DNA from 4 places in the Streptomyces sp. 5K101 genome. Region 3 is predicted to be linked to each of the others. Evidence: riboswitches for the same ligand, from Rfam matches in the RefSeq annotation. Region 3 holds a riboswitch; each other region holds the start of a gene.

Region 1 (3,678 bases), on a different contig from region 3:
CAGCAGCCCGAGCCCTTCGACCTCGCCGGCCCTGGACTCGACGTCGTCCTCGATGCGTTCGCCCAGCGCCTGGAAGCCGCCGCAGATGCCGAGCACCGGCCTGCCTTCCGCGGCACGCCGGACCAGGGCCTGCGCCAGGCCGCGTTCCCGCAGCCACGCCAGCGCCTTCACCGTGCCGCGCGTGCCGGGGACGACCACCAGGTCGGCGTCGGACAGTTCCTCGGGCCGGTCCACGAACCGGACGACGACGCCCGGTTCGGCGGCCAGCGCGTCGACGTCGGTGAAGTTCGACATCAGCGGCACCGCGCACACCGCGACCCGCAGCACGTCCTCGCCGACCGGCGGAGCGACGACCGACTCGCGGACCGCGCCGCGCAGGGACACCCTCAGGCCGTCCTCCTCGTCGATCCCGAGCCCGTGCGCGTACGGCAGGACCCCGAACGTCCGCCGCCCGGTGAGCCCGCGCAGCATGTCGAGGCCGGGCTCCAGCAGCGTCACGTCACCCCGGAACTTGTTGACCAGGTAGCCGGCGACCAGTGCCTGGTCCTCGGGCGCGAGCAGGGCCGTCGTCCCGAAGAACTGCGCGAACACCCCGCCCCGGTCGATGTCCCCGACCACGACGACGGGCAGCCGCGCGGCCCGTGCGATGCCCAAGTTCACGATGTCCGTGCGCCGCAGGTTGATCTCGGCCGGACTGCCCGCCCCCTCGCAGATCACGGCGTCATACGTGCCCCGCAGTTCCTCCAGGCACGCCACGACCGGTTCGAACAGCTCGCGCTGCCGGTTCCCGTGGTAGCCCTTCGCGCTCATCTCGCCGACGGGCCTGCCCATCAGGACGACCTGGCTGGAGCGGTCGCCGCCGGGCTTGAGCAGCACCGGGTTCATCAACGCGGTCGGCTCCACACGGGCCGCCTGCGCCTGCATCGCCTGGGCCCGCCCGATCTCCGCGCCCTCGCGCGTCACGAACGAGTTCAGGGACATGTTCTGGCCCTTGAAGGGCGCGACCTTCACCCCGCGCCGTACCAGCCACCGGCAGATCCCGGCGGTGACGACGCTCTTGCCCGCGTCCGACGTGGTCCCCGCGACCAGCAGTCCGCCGCCGCTCATGTACGCCTCCCCCTCATGGCCCCCCAGGCCAGTCGCGCCCCCGCGCACGTCGCGAGCGTCAGCACGCCGATCCGCCGCGACAGCCGCACGGCCCGCCCGATGTCTCCGAACTCCACGGGCCGGCCGGCCCCGTTGAGCACCGGCCGGTGCTCGACGCGGCCCCCGTACGACAGGGTCCCGCCCAGCCGGACGCCGAGCGCCCCGGCGAACGACGCCTCCACCGGGCCCGCGTTGGGGCTCGGGTGCTTGGCCGCGTCGGCCCGCCAGGCGCGGACCGCGCCCCGCGGGTCGGGGCCCGCGACCGCGGCGAGTGCCGCGGTGAGCCGTGCGCCGGGCCAGCCCGCCACGTCGTCGAGGCGCGCCGAGGCCCAGCCGTAGCGCCGGTGGCGCGGCGACTTGTGGCCGACCATCGCGTCCAGCGTGTTCACGGCTCGGAAGCCGACCAGTCCGGGAACGCCCGCGACAGCGCCCCACACCAGCGCGCCGACGACGGCGTCCGACGTGTTCTCGGCGACCGACTCGACGACGGCGCGGGCGATCTGCTGCTCGTCCAGGGACTGCGGGTCGCGCCCGCACAGGTGGGGGAGCCGCGTGCGGGCCGCTTCTACGTCCCCCCTGCCCAGCGCATCGCCGACGAGGCGCGCCTCCCGGCCCAGCGTGGTGCCTCCGATCACGGCCCAGGTGGCGGCGGCGGTCAGGGCGACGGACGCGGCGGGGGAGCGGCGCACGGCACGGGACGCCAGCGCGCCCACGGCGACGGCGCCGCCGGCGCAGACGGCGGTGTGCAGGGCGCCCAGGCCCCGGTGGTCGCGCCACAGCAGCCGCTCGACGGCGCCCGCGGCACGCCCGAAGGCGGCGACGGGGTGCCCGCGGCGGGGGTCGCCGACGAGCCGGTCGACGACCAGGCCCGCGGTGGCGCCGTACACGAATACACGGTCGGCACGCATGGGATCAGTGATCCCGCAGGCGGGGTCCGACGGACAGCGCTGAACGGCAGCCGGGCATGCGACGAGTCCTCACTCAGGGTCCGCGCCCTGGTTCGACGTGACCGGCGGCGAGAGTTCCTGGCTCCCCGGGGTGATCCTCCCGGGTGACAGTGGCGGGACCGCGCCGGATTCGCACCGGACTTCCTCTTCTGCCGCCGTAGATGGCCCCGGCAGTCCACCACGCCCCGCGAACGCCCGTCAACTCACCCTTGACCTGCGGCGGGACAGTGTGCGAAGGCCCACACCCCACGCACGCCGGAGCCGGGCCGCAGGCACGCGGGGTGCCTCCGGCCCGGCTCCGGGCGGGTCGCCGTCGTCGGCGGACGGAAGGACTCGAAGGAGTCAGGTGACGATCAGGTAGATGCCGTACGCCACGGCCGCGGCGCACAGGGCGAAGCAGGCGTAGGCGCCGGTGCGGGCCATGGTGGCCGATCCGCCGTCGGCGGCCGCCGCCTCGTGCTTGGTCAGGCCCACGATGCCCAGGGTGAACAGGCCCACCAGGGCGACGGTGGCGATGAGGCTCACGCCGAACACGGAGCCGAGAGCTGCCCAGTCGATCTTCATGCTGTTGATTCCTTACACCGTGGCCGGACGGGCCGGCTCGGGCTCGGCCGGGGCCGGGATGGTGGTCTTGAGCTCGCCCGCGGGCGGCGGGGTGACGGCCGCGACGGCGGTGGTGACGACGCCGGCGGGCTCCACGTCCTCGGTGTCGTTGACGTTGGTGTGGTCGACGACCTGACGGCGGGAGACGAACCAGATCGCGGCGCAGGACGCGACGAGGAAGACGGCGACGGCCGGGACGCCCCAGTCACCCTGCTTGGTGACGAACTCCGAACCCGCGGCGACCAGACCGGCGGCCGGGAGGGTCAGACCCCAGGCGACGAACATCCGGGTCGCGGTGGACCAGCGGACCACGCCGCCCTTGCGGCCGAGACCCGCGCCCATCACCGCACCGGAGCACGAGTGGGTGGTCGACAGGGAGAAGCCGAGGTTGGAGGAGGCGAGGATGACGCTCGCCGCGCTGGTCTGGGCGGCGAAGCCCTGCTGCGGCTGGAGGTCGGTCAGGCCCTTGCCCATGGTGCGGATGATGCGCCAGCCGCCGAGGTAGGTGCCGAGGGCGATGGCCACACCGGCGGAGACGATGACCCACAGGGGAGGGTTGGAGCCGGGGGCGATGACGTTCCCGGCGACCAGGGCCAGGGTGATGATGCCCATCGTCTTCTGCGCGTCGTTGGTGCCGTGCGCGAGCGAGACAAGACCGGCGGAGGCGATCTGGCCGGCGCGGTAGCCCTTGGCGGTGGCCTTCGCGTCGGCGTTCCGGCCGATCTTGTACGTCAGCCGGGCGGCCAGGAACGCGGCGACACCGGCCACGAGCGGCGCGGCGACCGCGGGGATCAGGACCTTGGTGACGACGACGCCGCCGTTGACCGCGTCGAAACCGACGGACGCGACGGTGGCGCCGATGAGGCCGCCCATCAGGGCGTGCGAGGAGCTGGACGGCAGACCGATGAGCCAGGTCAGCAGGTTCCAGAGGATGGCGCCGACGAGCGCCGCGAAGATGACTTCAGGTGAGATGCCTGATTCG
Region 2 (3,678 bases), on a different contig from region 3:
GTGCCCGGCGAGATGGGCCACTGGGGCTACGCCACCCTGGCACTGGGCTCGGCGCTCGCGCTCTTCATGTACCCGCACTCCATCACGGCGACGCTGTCCTCGCGCAGCCGTGAGGTGATCCGCCGCAACACCACGATCCTGCCGTTGTACTCGCTGATGCTGGGCATGCTGGCCCTGCTCGGCTTCATGGCCATCGCGGCGGGCGTGAAGGTCGCCAACGGTCAGCTGGCCATCCCGCAGCTGTTCGAGAACATGTTCCCGGACTGGTTCGCGGGCGTCGCCTTCGCCGCGATCGGCATCGGCGCGCTGGTCCCCGCGGCCATCATGTCCATCGCCGCGGCCAACCTGTTCACCCGGAACATCTACAAGGACTTCCTCAAGCCCGACGCGACCCCGGAGCAGGAGACCAAGGTCTCCAAGCTGGTCTCGCTGCTGGTGAAGGTCGGCGCCCTGGTCTTCGTCCTCACCATGGACAAGACCGTGGCGATCAACTTCCAGCTGCTGGGCGGCATCTGGATCCTGCAGACGTTCCCGGCCCTGGTGGGCGGCCTGTTCACCCGCTGGTTCCACCGCTGGGCGCTCATCGCCGGCTGGGCGGTCGGCATGCTCTACGGCACGGTCGCCGCGTACGGCGTGGCGAGCCCGACGCAGAAGCACTTCGGCGGTTCGTCGGCCGAGATCCCCGGCATCGGCGAGATCGGCTACATCGGCCTCACCGCGTTCGTGCTGAACGTCGTCGTCACCGTGGTGCTCACCTTCGTCCTGAAGGCGGCCAAGGCCCCCGACGGCGTCGACGAGACGAGCCCGTCCGACTACACGGCGGACGCGGGCGACCCGGGCGTCACGGTGGAACTCCCGCCGGCCACGGCGGGTGCGCCCGGCGGACACTGACGGATCGCGTACGCAAGGGCCGTCGCATTCCCCTCGAGGGAAATGCGACGGCCCTTCGTCGTGCCCTGGTGCACACTGCCGGGCATGGACATCACCATCAGGCGGATCGAACCCGAGGAGTACGGGGCGCTGGGCGAGCTGACCGCACAGGCGTATCTGCGCGGCGGAATGCTCGACTTCGGCGAGGCGGACCCGTATCTGGACGTGCTGCGGGACGTCGCGGGACGCGCCGCGCACACGGAGGTGACGGAGGTGTACGTCGCCGTGGACGGGCGGGGCACCGTCCTCGGCGGGGTGGCCCTCGTTCCCGCCGGCGGCCCGTTACGCCGACCTCGCGGGTCCGGGCGAGGCCGAATTCCGGACGCTGGCCGTGGCCGAGGGGGCCCGTGGGCGCGGGGTGGGCGAGGCGCTGGTGCGGACCTGCATCGACCGGGCCCGGGCGGTGCCCGGGTGCGTGCGCGTGGTGCTCTCGACGCAGTCGATGATGCACGCGGCACACCGGATATATGTCCGGCTGGGCTTCGTACGCACCTCCGCGCGGGACTGGGCGCCGGTCGAGAACGTTCCCCTGTGGACGTACGCCCTGGAGCTCTGAGCCCGCAAGACACAACATGTGGGGGCATGCGCAGCACCCCGCCCCCACATGTATGCTCATCTGGCTGTCGCCGCAGGGGAATCCGGTGCGAATCCGGAACTGTCCCGCAACGGTGTGATCCGGTGCGCTGTGCCGTACCCGACAAGTCCGAGCACCTGCCGACGGTGCATCCGGCTCGACCGATCCGGGTGCCGAGACGTCCGGGCCTCGCGGTTGGGCCGGTGGACGCCAGGCATCGTGCTGCCCCTACGCGGGCCTGCCCTGCATGGCCCCGCCTTCCCCGCTGACGGCCCAGAGCCGAGCGAGGGAGAGCACCACATGACCATCGCGCCAGCCGATCCGGCCTCACAGACGGAGAGCGACGGCCCCGGGACCGCACTGCTGCGGACCCTGACCGACCTGACGGCCGATCTGCCCGACGCCGACCCCGGCCGGGTCGCCGCCGCCGCGCTGCGCGGGCGGCACGCCGGATCCGACGCGGCCGAGCTGCGCTCCCTCGCCACCGACGCCGCCGCCGGTCTGATCTCCGAGGACCCAACCTACTCCCGGCTCGCCGCCCGGCTCCTGAGCCGCACGATCGCGGACGAGGCCGCCGGCCAGGGCGCGCTGTCGTTCTCCGCCTCCGTCGCGGTCGGGCACCGCGAGGGTCTGATCGCCGACCGCACGGCCGCGTTCGTGGCGCTGCACGCGGCCCGGCTTGACGCGCTCGTCGATCCGGCCGCCGACGACCGCTTCGGCTATTTCGGTCTGCGCACGCTCTACAGCCGGTACCTGCTGCGGCACCCCATCAGCCGTCAGGTGGTCGAGACGCCGCAGCACTTCATGCTGCGCGTGGCCTGCGGCCTCGCCGGGAACGACGGCCTGCGTTCGGTGGACGAGGTCGCCGACCTGTTCGGCCTGATGAGCCGGCTCGAGTACCTCCCGTCCTCCCCCACGCTCTTCAACTCCGGCACCCGCCACCCCCAGATGTCGTCCTGCTACCTACTGGACTCGCCCCTCGACGAGCTCGACTCGATCTACGACCGCTACCACCAGGTCGCGCGCCTGTCCAAGCACGCGGGCGGCATCGGGCTCTCGTACTCGCGCATCCGCGCCCGCGGTTCGCTGATCCGCGGCACCAACGGGCACTCGAACGGCATCGTCCCGTTCCTGAAGACGCTCGACGCCTCGGTCGCCGCCGTGAACCAGGGCGGCCGGCGCAAGGGCGCCGCCGCGATCTACCTGGAGACATGGCACGCGGACATCGAGGAGTTCCTGGAGCTGCGCGACAACACCGGTGAGGACGCCCGGCGTACGCACAACCTCAACCTCGCGCACTGGATCCCCGACGAGTTCATGCGGCGCGTCGAGGCCGACGCGGACTGGTCGCTGTTCTCGCCGGCCGACGTGCCCGAGCTGGTCGACCTGTGGGGCGAGGACTTCGACGCCGCCTACCGCCGGGCCGAGGCCGCCGGCCTGGCCCGCAGGACCATCCCGGCGCGCGACCTGTACGGCCGCATGATGCGCACGCTCGCGCAGACCGGCAACGGCTGGATGACCTTCAAGGACGCCGCCAACCGCACCGCGAACCAGACCGCCGAGCCCGGCCACACGGTCCACTCCTCCAACCTGTGCACCGAGATCCTGGAGGTCACCGACGACGGCGAGACGGCCGTGTGCAACCTCGGCTCGGTGAACCTGGGGGCCTTCGTCGAGCAGGGAGCCGACGGCGGAGCGATCGCCTGGGAGCGGCTGGACGCCACCGTCCGTACCGCGGTCACCTTCCTCGACCGGGTCGTCGACATCAACTTCTACCCGACCGAGCAGTCCGGCCGCTCCAACGCCAAGTGGCGGCCCGTGGGCCTGGGCGCGATGGGCCTCCAGGACGTCTTCTTCAAGCTGCGGCTGCCCTTCGACTCGCCCGAGGCGCGGGCGCTGTCCACCCGCATCGCCGAGCGCATCATGCTCGCCGCGTACGAGGCGTCCTGCGACCTCGCCGAGCGCAACGGCCCGCTGCCCGCCTGGGACAAGACCCGGACCGCTCGCGGTGTGCTGCACCCGGACCACTACGGCACCGCCGTGGCGCTGAACTGGCCCGAGCGCTGGGCCGCCCTGCGCGAGCGGATCGCCGCCGTCGGCATGCGCAACTCGCTGCTCCTCGCCATCGCGCCGACGGCGACGATCGCCTCGATCGCCGGCGTCTACGAGTGCAT
Region 3 (3,678 bases):
GCCGTCGGCTCGTCCAGGATGAGCACGCGCGGCCGCATCGCCACCGCGCCCGCGATAGCCGCCCGTTTGCGCTGCCCGTACGACAGGAGATGCGTCGGCCGGTCCCGCAGGGCCACGATGTCCATCGCCGCCAGCGCCTCGTCGACCCGGGCGCGTACCTGCTCCTCCGGCAGCCCAAGGTTCATCGGGCCGAACGACACGTCCTGTTCGACCGACGCGGCGAACAACTGGTCGTCCGGGTCCTGCACCACCAGCTGCACGCTCGTCCGCAGCCGGGTCAGCCCGGCCCGGTCGTACGTCACCGGCTCGCCGTCCAGCCGGACATGGCCCGTCACCGGGCGCAGTCCGCCGCTCAACAGCCGCAGCAGGGTGGTCTTTCCGCTGCCGTTGCGCCCGAGCAGGGCTGTGGAGCGGCCCTCCGGGAGCGCGAGGCCGACCCCGCTCAGCACGGCGGGTCCGTCCTCGTACGCGAATCCGGCGTCGATGAGCTCAACGATCACAGGACGAACCTTTCCAGCAGGACGGTGAGCAGCACGATGCCGGCCAGCAGCGCGGCCACGGCGGCGAGGAACGGGCGGGAAACGGACGTACGCGGCACGAGGACCCGCAGCGTGCCGTCGTAACCGCGTCCGGCGAGCCCCGCCTGCAGCCGGCCGGCCCGGTCGAAGGCACGGACGAACGCGGTCGCCCCCAGCCCCGCCAGCGAACGCCACGCCGCCGCCCGGCTCGTGTGGCCGAGACGGGCCGCCTGCGCCTGACGGACCCGGCTCAGCGCGTCCAGCAGCAGGAAACTGATCCGGTACATCACCAGCGCCACGTCCACCACCGCCGGGGGCACGCCCGCCCGCACCAGCCGGGGCAGGACGTCCGACACCGGCGTGGTGAACGCGAACAGCAGCACACCGAGCGACGCCGCCGAGGTCCGCAGCAGCAACGCCGCGGCGTGTTCGGGACCGTCCGGCGCGAACGTCACCGGCCCGGCGGCGCCGCCCACGGCGAACAGCAGCGGCAGCGCTCCGGTGACACAGAACCCGAGGGGGATGCGGAAGGCCCGCCACAGCTGCCGGGGCCCGACCCCGGCCGGGCCCAGCAGGACGGCGAGGGAGGCGGCCGCCACGAGAACGGCGCCGGGCCAGGGCGGCAGGCACACGGCTGTCACCGTCAGACCCAGCCCGAGCACGGCCTTCTCACAGGGATGGCGGCGGCGCCAGCGACTGCTGTGCGCCGCCGCGTCGATCGGCAGCATCGGCGGCTACGGCAGCTTCGCGGCCGGGGCGTCCCCGCCGTCGGACGCGGCTCCGGGCGCTTGGTCGGCACCCTCTTCCTGGCGGGCGCCGGACCGCGCCGCCGCCCGCTCCTCACCCTGCCTGCGTCCTCTGCGCAGGCCGAAGTAGTACGCCAGCACCCCCGCGCCGAGCGCGGCCTGCAGTGAGAACAGAGCCGACTCGATCTCGCCCGACGGCGGCTCGTACAGCGGGGAGAACCACGGCTCGTAGTCCGGCTCCAGTTCCGTGATCGCCGTCTCCGCCTCGCCGTCGGCACCGGTGAACGGCTCCTCCTTGTGGTCGCCGAGCCCCAGCACGAGCGGCAGGACGGCCAGCGCCGCGACGGCCAGCAACAGCAGCGTGTTGATCCTCGCGTGACGGCTCATCGGGCCACGGCCTCCTTCTTCGCTCCCGGGACCAGGACGCCGAGACGAGCCAGGTCGCCCTTGCTGGACTGGCTCAGCAGCCGCATCACCAGCACGGTGAGCAGCCCCTCGCTCACCGCGAGCGGGATCTGGGTGAACGCGAAGATGCCGCCGAACTTGGCGAGCGCCCCCGCGACTCCGCTGCTCGGGTCGGGGAAGGCCAGCGCGAGCTGCACGCTGGTGACGCAGTACGTCGACAGGTCGGCGACGAACGCGCCGAAGAACACGGCGACCATCAGCGGGACGCCCGACCGCCGCAGCAGCCGGTAGACCCCGTACCCGGCCCATGGACCGACGACCGCCATGGAGAACACGTTGGCGCCGAGCGTGGTGAGGCCGCCGTGCGCCAGCAACAGGGCCTGGAACAGCAGGGTGATCGTGCCGAGCACCGCCATGACCGGCGGCCGGAACAGAATCGCGCCCAGCCCGGTGCCGGTCGGGTGCGAGCAGCTGCCCGTCACCGACGGGATCTTCAGGGCGGACAGCACGAACGTGAAGGCACCGGAGGCGCCGAGCAGCAGGGTGGACTCGGGGTGGTCCTTGACCTCGCGGGTCAGGGCGCGGACACCGTGGACGACGAACGGGGCGGCCGCGACGCTCCAGGCGGCGGCGTGCAACGGGGGCAGATACCCCTCGGCTATATGCATGGTCGGGAGACCCTCTCCAGCACCTCGTGGATGGACAACGCGCCCTGGCCGGTCTCCTGGCTGACGGGTCATGCCGCCCGTGACTCCGCCTTCCCAGGTACCGCGGTCTCCCGCGGTGGCCCAGTGACTTCCCCTGCGGGGGTGGAGCCGGACTTCCCGATCACAGTGGCGAGGGCCGCACCGGTACCGCACCGGTTTCCCGAACACCAAGGCTCCGTGACAGTAGTGCGCCGACCAGCGACATCACAAGCCGCGCACGGGTGCACCGGCCCGCGGCCGGGTGAGCCGTTCGCCACACCCGGCCGCACGCGCCCCACCCGTCACTCCTTGCGGTACCCGTACGCCTCCGAGGCCGCCGCCTCCACCGCGTCCAGGTCGGCCCCGGCGGAGGCGGTCACCACCGCGGCCACCGCGCCCTCCAGGAACGGGGCGTCCACGAGCCGGGTGCCGCGGGGGAGTTCGCCGCCCTCGGCGAGGAGGGCCTTCACGGTGAGCACGGCGCTGCCCAGGTCGACCAGCACGGCCACGCCCGCGCCGCGGTCCACCTCCGCCGCCGCGGCCGCGATGAGCTCGGAACTGGTGCCGAGGCCGCCGTCCGGCGTGCCGCCCGCCGCGGCGACCGGCGCGAGCTCCCCACCGCCCGCGAGCCCGCCTGCGAGCGCGGCGACCGAGCGCGCCACGTCCGCGCTGTGCGACACCAGCACGATCCCGACCCGCTTGCCCGCCTCGCTCATCCGGCCGCCTCCGCCGTCTCGGCGAGCGCGGCCACGAGCAGCGCCGACGACGTCGCCCCCGGGTCCTGGTGCCCGATGCTGCGTTCACCCAGATAGCTGGCCCGGCCCTTGCGCGCCTGCAACGGCACCGTCGCCAGCGCCCCCTGCTCGGCCGCCTCGCGGGCCGCGGCGAACGAGTCCGTGCTGTTGCCGAGCGCCGCCACCGCGGGCTCCAGGGCGTCCAGCATCGTCTTGTCGCCCGCCTTCGCCCCGCCCAGCTGCGCCACGGCCGCCACGCCCGCCCGCAGCGCCTCGGCCAGCTGCCCCGCGCTCACCTCGGCGTCGTCGCCGAGGGACTTGCCGGCCCGCCGCAGCAGTGTCCCGTACAGCGGTCCGGAGGCCCCGCCGACCGTCGAGATCAACTGCCGTCCCGCCAGCACCAGTACGGCTCCAGGCGCGGCCGGCGGCTCCTTGTCCAGGGCCGCGACGACCGCCGCGAACCCGCGCTGGAGATTGCTGCCGTGATCGGCGTCGCCGATCGCGGCGTCCAGCTCGGTCAGACGGTCGGCCTCACGGTTCACGGCCGCGGCGGCGGCCGCCAGCCAGCGGCGGAAGAATGCGGCGTCGA
Region 4 (3,678 bases), on a different contig from region 3:
ACGGCCGCTGGGCACACGAATGGTCGTCACCTCCTCGACGCTCCTCACAACGACGGGTGTTGTCGGATCGTCATACACCGCCCCCAGGTGAGCACCGGGCGTGAAAGCCGTCTCCAAGTACCAGGTGGCCTCAGGCCCGGCTGCCAACCGCTCGTCCCCGACCCACTTCATGTCTCACCCCTCCTCGCCGCCCGGCCGGGCGGTCAACCGAAACGTACGTGGGCCCGCTGACATCGGCACTTCGTGCATCGTCACGATCCGTGATCGCTCCCCAAGATCTGTGCCAGAACCCGGAACTCAGGCTCTGGCTCAACTCTTGTGGTGGGCCATCAGGCGAACGGCTGGGCCATGGCCTTTGCGTCGGAGTCGTGGACGAGTTCAGCAAGCTGGATCAGGAAGCCGTACGTCGCCAGACGCCCCTGGCTGCGAACGAAGTATCACCGGCTGGAGCACTTGAAGATCTCCCGGCGGCGCACTTTTCGGAGGCTGCGCTCGTATGCGTTCGCCGCCTGCAGGACAGCCGCTTCCGCCTCCTCCGTGGTGCCATCGAATTCCGTAACGGTCCGCGCATCACGGTCTGTCTCCGCGACACCGGAGACAGGTACGGCCAGCACTATCCATCGGGGCATCCCGCGATCAGTTCCTTCCCCCTTGGCGTCCCTTGTCGCGACGCGCGCGGGGTCAGTGTGGCAGGCGAGCAGCGCCGAACGGGACCGTCACCGCAGAAACCGTCACCACAGAAGTTGAGCCAGAGCCGGAACTCATGAACAAAACCACCCTCATGGTCGCTCGCCACCACCCCGCTCTCTAGGAGCGGCAACTGCGGGGCTGAGACAGTCCTCACAAAGCCATGTGCGGGATGGGTGTCGCTGACAGAATGACCGACGTCCAACGCGATGGTGAGCGAGGAAGCCGGTGTGATTCCGGCACGGTCCCGCCACTGTGACCGGTGACCGAACGCCGACGTACGCCACGGCCCCACAGGGCCGGAAGGCCGGCGGAAGGGACGACCCGGGAGTCAGGAGACTCACACCATCGCCGTCTCCATTGGTCCGGGGCGGATTTCCCCGGAGAGAGCACGGTGATCTCGCCATGTCCGCTGTCACCCCCGCACTGGGCTCCCGCACGGAGGGCGCCCGCCCGTCGGCACCCTCAAGAGCCTTCCCCCTCCCAACCTCGGCCGACTGGCCCGCCTACACGCTTGCAGCTGTAGGCGCCACGGCGCTCTGGGCGGCGTGCCTCTGGGCGTCCGCTCACGTCCGGGCCGACGCGGCTCTCCATACCGCGGCCTTGTTCGGCCACATGGTCTCGCTCGTGGTCGGTTTCGGCGCTGTCTTGGTGATCGACTACTTCGGCCTGCTCTGGCTCACCGGAAAACACACACTCGGCGACGTACTGCGGCTGACGAACAGTCTGCACGCCCCCGTGTGGGTCGGCATGGCGGGCCTCGTACTTACCGGTCTCTTCCTGAACCCTGACCTGAGCTCCACCCTGACCCGCCTGAAAGTTGCCGCGGTGCTGGTGATCGCCCTCAACGGCATATGCGCGACGGCACTCCAGCGATACCTCACGCGCCTTGCCCAGGAAGTCCCCTCGCAACCGGTGCTGCTCCGTGGTGCCGCAGTGGCAGCAGTGTCGCAGGCCGGCTGGTGGCTCGCGGTCGTGGTCGGCTTCCTCAACAGCCGGGACTGAGACAAGCTGGACTGGATCGGCCCGTCCGACGCCTGAAAGCCTGGGGCTGTCCACGGACGCGCATCCGGTCCTCGTCTGTGAGCAGGCGGCCGATGGCGGCAGTCAGGTCTTGATGTTCGCTGCGGACGGCGTGGTGGAAGGCGGTCGCCAGTTCGACGAACCGGTGGAGGAAGGGGAGTCCGGCGGCCTCGATGTCTCTGACTTCGTCGGCGGCCCGGACGGGGTCGGCGAAGGAGACGGCGAGGGCGAGGCGGACCTGCATCATGGCGCGCTCGCCGGAGGATCAACGGCCTCTGGGCCCTTCTGCGTGACGGACGGCCATACAGCCCGCTACCGCCCGTCACGTTGGCCGCTTGACCACTCAACTAGGAATCGTCGCCCCACCTGCGGCAGTGCTCGTAGGCGAGAGCTGCGGCCGTGTCGGGGTCGAGGGCGTCGAACTCCTCTCCCCAGCGGGTGAAGTCGTCTTCGCTGGTGGCAAGCAGCTGAATCCGGTCGGCGACCGGGCCGGGCAGGACGGCGACGATGAGCAGCTCGGTGCAGTCGACGTCCAGGGTCAGGCCGATGACGGTGAACGTCTTGGTGGCTGCTGCGGTCATGCGATCAGCTCGAACGTCGCGCTCTCGATGGCTCGGGTTCGCAGGTCTCCCTCGAACGCCGCGGCGACGCAGGCGCCGTTGTCGCCGCCCCAGAGCGTTTCGGGACTCTCGCCACCCTCGCCCTCGGCACGGTGCGGGAAGTGCTCCAGAACGGCCCCTGCCGCGTTCTGCTTGGCCTCGTCGAGGGTTTCTTCCTCAGCGACGACCGCTGCGCTCGTGGAGCGCGTCTTCGACTTTCTTCGCGGTCCTGCCTGGCCCTGCTGGGGGTTATAGCCCAGAGTCCCTACCCTGGTCAGGGCGCAGGGACCCGGATTGACAGGCTGCTTCTGCACATGTGAGGTTCCTGAGATGACCGGGATCGATCTTGTACACAGCCTCTCCGAGATCAGCGAGAGCGAGCTGGCCCCACTAACGGAGGGCCGCTCCTTCTACGTCAGCGGGCCGTGGCTGCGGGCATACGAAACTCTGCGAGCGCCGGACATGGCATATGTCACGCACAGGGACGGCGTGGGGCGGCTCGATGGGCTTCTTCCCCTCTACCGGCAGCGGCCTGGCATCCTGGCGCCGTACGACGCCTTTGGTGCCTATCTGCGCGGCATTGGGGGCTTCGCCGAGAAAGACTGGTCGCCGAGCCTGGTCCTCGGGCAGAGCGCTGCCTACTGCAACGAGTTCCTGACCGTGGCGGGTACCGAACCGGAAGCCGAGTCCCAGATCATCGCGGATCTACTGCGGGCCGCCGAAGAGCAGCGCAAGCGATGGGGGCTGTCGGCCACGTCGGCTCTCTATCTGAATCGCGAGGGCGCTCGTCAGCTGGCCGCAGTGACCGGAACGCCGCGGCCGTTCATCTGCGACGTCGAATGTGAAATCGACATCGAGTGGGATTCCTGGGACGGATATATTCGATATCTGCACTCTCTCGGCAGGAAGCGGTCCGCCTCAGCCCGTCGCGAGACGGAAGAATTTCAGGCGGCTGGCTATACAGTCTCCGCAGCCCGACTCGGTGAGCTACTGGCAGAGTCAAATCGGCTTTTCACCAAGCTTCAGGAGAAATACGGCGACCGTACGAGCATGGCGGATCGAGCGCACTATCTGAAGATCCTGGCGACCGAGGCCGATAGCTACAGCCGACTCTTCGTGCTTCGCAGAGACGAGGAGATCCTGGGCATCTCGCTGGCGTTCCTTTGGGGCGACGCGGTGTATATGCGCCAGCTCGGGCTGGACTACGAGAGGCTGGCGGGGGCAGCGGAGTACTTCAACCTGACGATCTATGAACCGGTTCGCTTCGCTATTGACCACGGCTACCGACGGGTCCACCTCGGGCGCGCTTCGTACGACGCCAAGATGTTCCGGGGAGCCAAGGCCCGCCCATTGGTGGGCGCCTGCTGGT

The links. A riboswitch is a leader RNA that binds a small molecule or an ion and turns the genes downstream of it on or off. The one in region 3 is predicted to bind cobalamin.
Region 1: another riboswitch for cobalamin. It lies ahead of ACLB9X_RS00290 (cobalamin biosynthesis protein); the one in region 3 lies ahead of ACLB9X_RS04535 (energy-coupling factor ABC transporter permease).
Region 2: another riboswitch for cobalamin. It lies ahead of ACLB9X_RS16280 (ribonucleoside-diphosphate reductase subunit alpha); the one in region 3 lies ahead of ACLB9X_RS04535 (energy-coupling factor ABC transporter permease).
Region 4: another riboswitch for cobalamin. It lies ahead of ACLB9X_RS32245 (hypothetical protein); the one in region 3 lies ahead of ACLB9X_RS04535 (energy-coupling factor ABC transporter permease).

Annotation. Positions count from the first base shown of each region.
Region 1 is NZ_JBKFFO010000001.1:51,695-55,372, reverse strand. Features, by position in the region: gene ACLB9X_RS00295 (cobyric acid synthase) at 1-1,107, opposite strand, end outside; gene ACLB9X_RS00290 (cobalamin biosynthesis protein) at 1,104-2,054, opposite strand; cobalamin riboswitch at 2,146-2,280, opposite strand; gene ACLB9X_RS00285 (hypothetical protein) at 2,436-2,657, opposite strand; gene ACLB9X_RS00280 (inorganic phosphate transporter) at 2,670-3,678, opposite strand, start outside.
Region 2 is NZ_JBKFFO010000007.1:218,812-222,489, forward strand. Features, by position in the region: gene mctP (monocarboxylate uptake permease MctP) at 1-891, shown strand, start outside; partial or broken gene ACLB9X_RS16275 (GNAT family N-acetyltransferase) at 976-1,486, shown strand; cobalamin riboswitch at 1,531-1,664, shown strand; gene ACLB9X_RS16280 (ribonucleoside-diphosphate reductase subunit alpha) at 1,805-3,678, shown strand, end outside.
Region 3 is NZ_JBKFFO010000002.1:329,436-333,113, reverse strand. Features, by position in the region: gene ACLB9X_RS04550 (energy-coupling factor ABC transporter ATP-binding protein) at 1-500, opposite strand, end outside; gene cbiQ (cobalt ECF transporter T component CbiQ) at 497-1,246, opposite strand; gene ACLB9X_RS04540 (energy-coupling factor ABC transporter substrate-binding protein) at 1,253-1,651, opposite strand; gene ACLB9X_RS04535 (energy-coupling factor ABC transporter permease) at 1,648-2,337, opposite strand; cobalamin riboswitch at 2,366-2,563, opposite strand; gene ACLB9X_RS04530 (PTS-dependent dihydroxyacetone kinase phosphotransferase subunit DhaM) at 2,658-3,071, opposite strand; gene dhaL (dihydroxyacetone kinase subunit DhaL) at 3,068-3,678, opposite strand, start outside.
Region 4 is NZ_JBKFFO010000032.1:9,859-13,536, reverse strand. Features, by position in the region: gene ACLB9X_RS32250 (DUF4241 domain-containing protein) at 1-171, opposite strand, end outside; cobalamin riboswitch at 868-1,050, shown strand; gene ACLB9X_RS32245 (hypothetical protein) at 1,303-1,692, shown strand; gene ACLB9X_RS32240 (hypothetical protein) at 1,676-1,957, opposite strand; gene ACLB9X_RS32235 (hypothetical protein) at 2,058-2,291, opposite strand; gene ACLB9X_RS32230 (hypothetical protein) at 2,288-2,623, opposite strand; gene ACLB9X_RS32225 (GNAT family N-acetyltransferase) at 2,640-3,678, shown strand, end outside.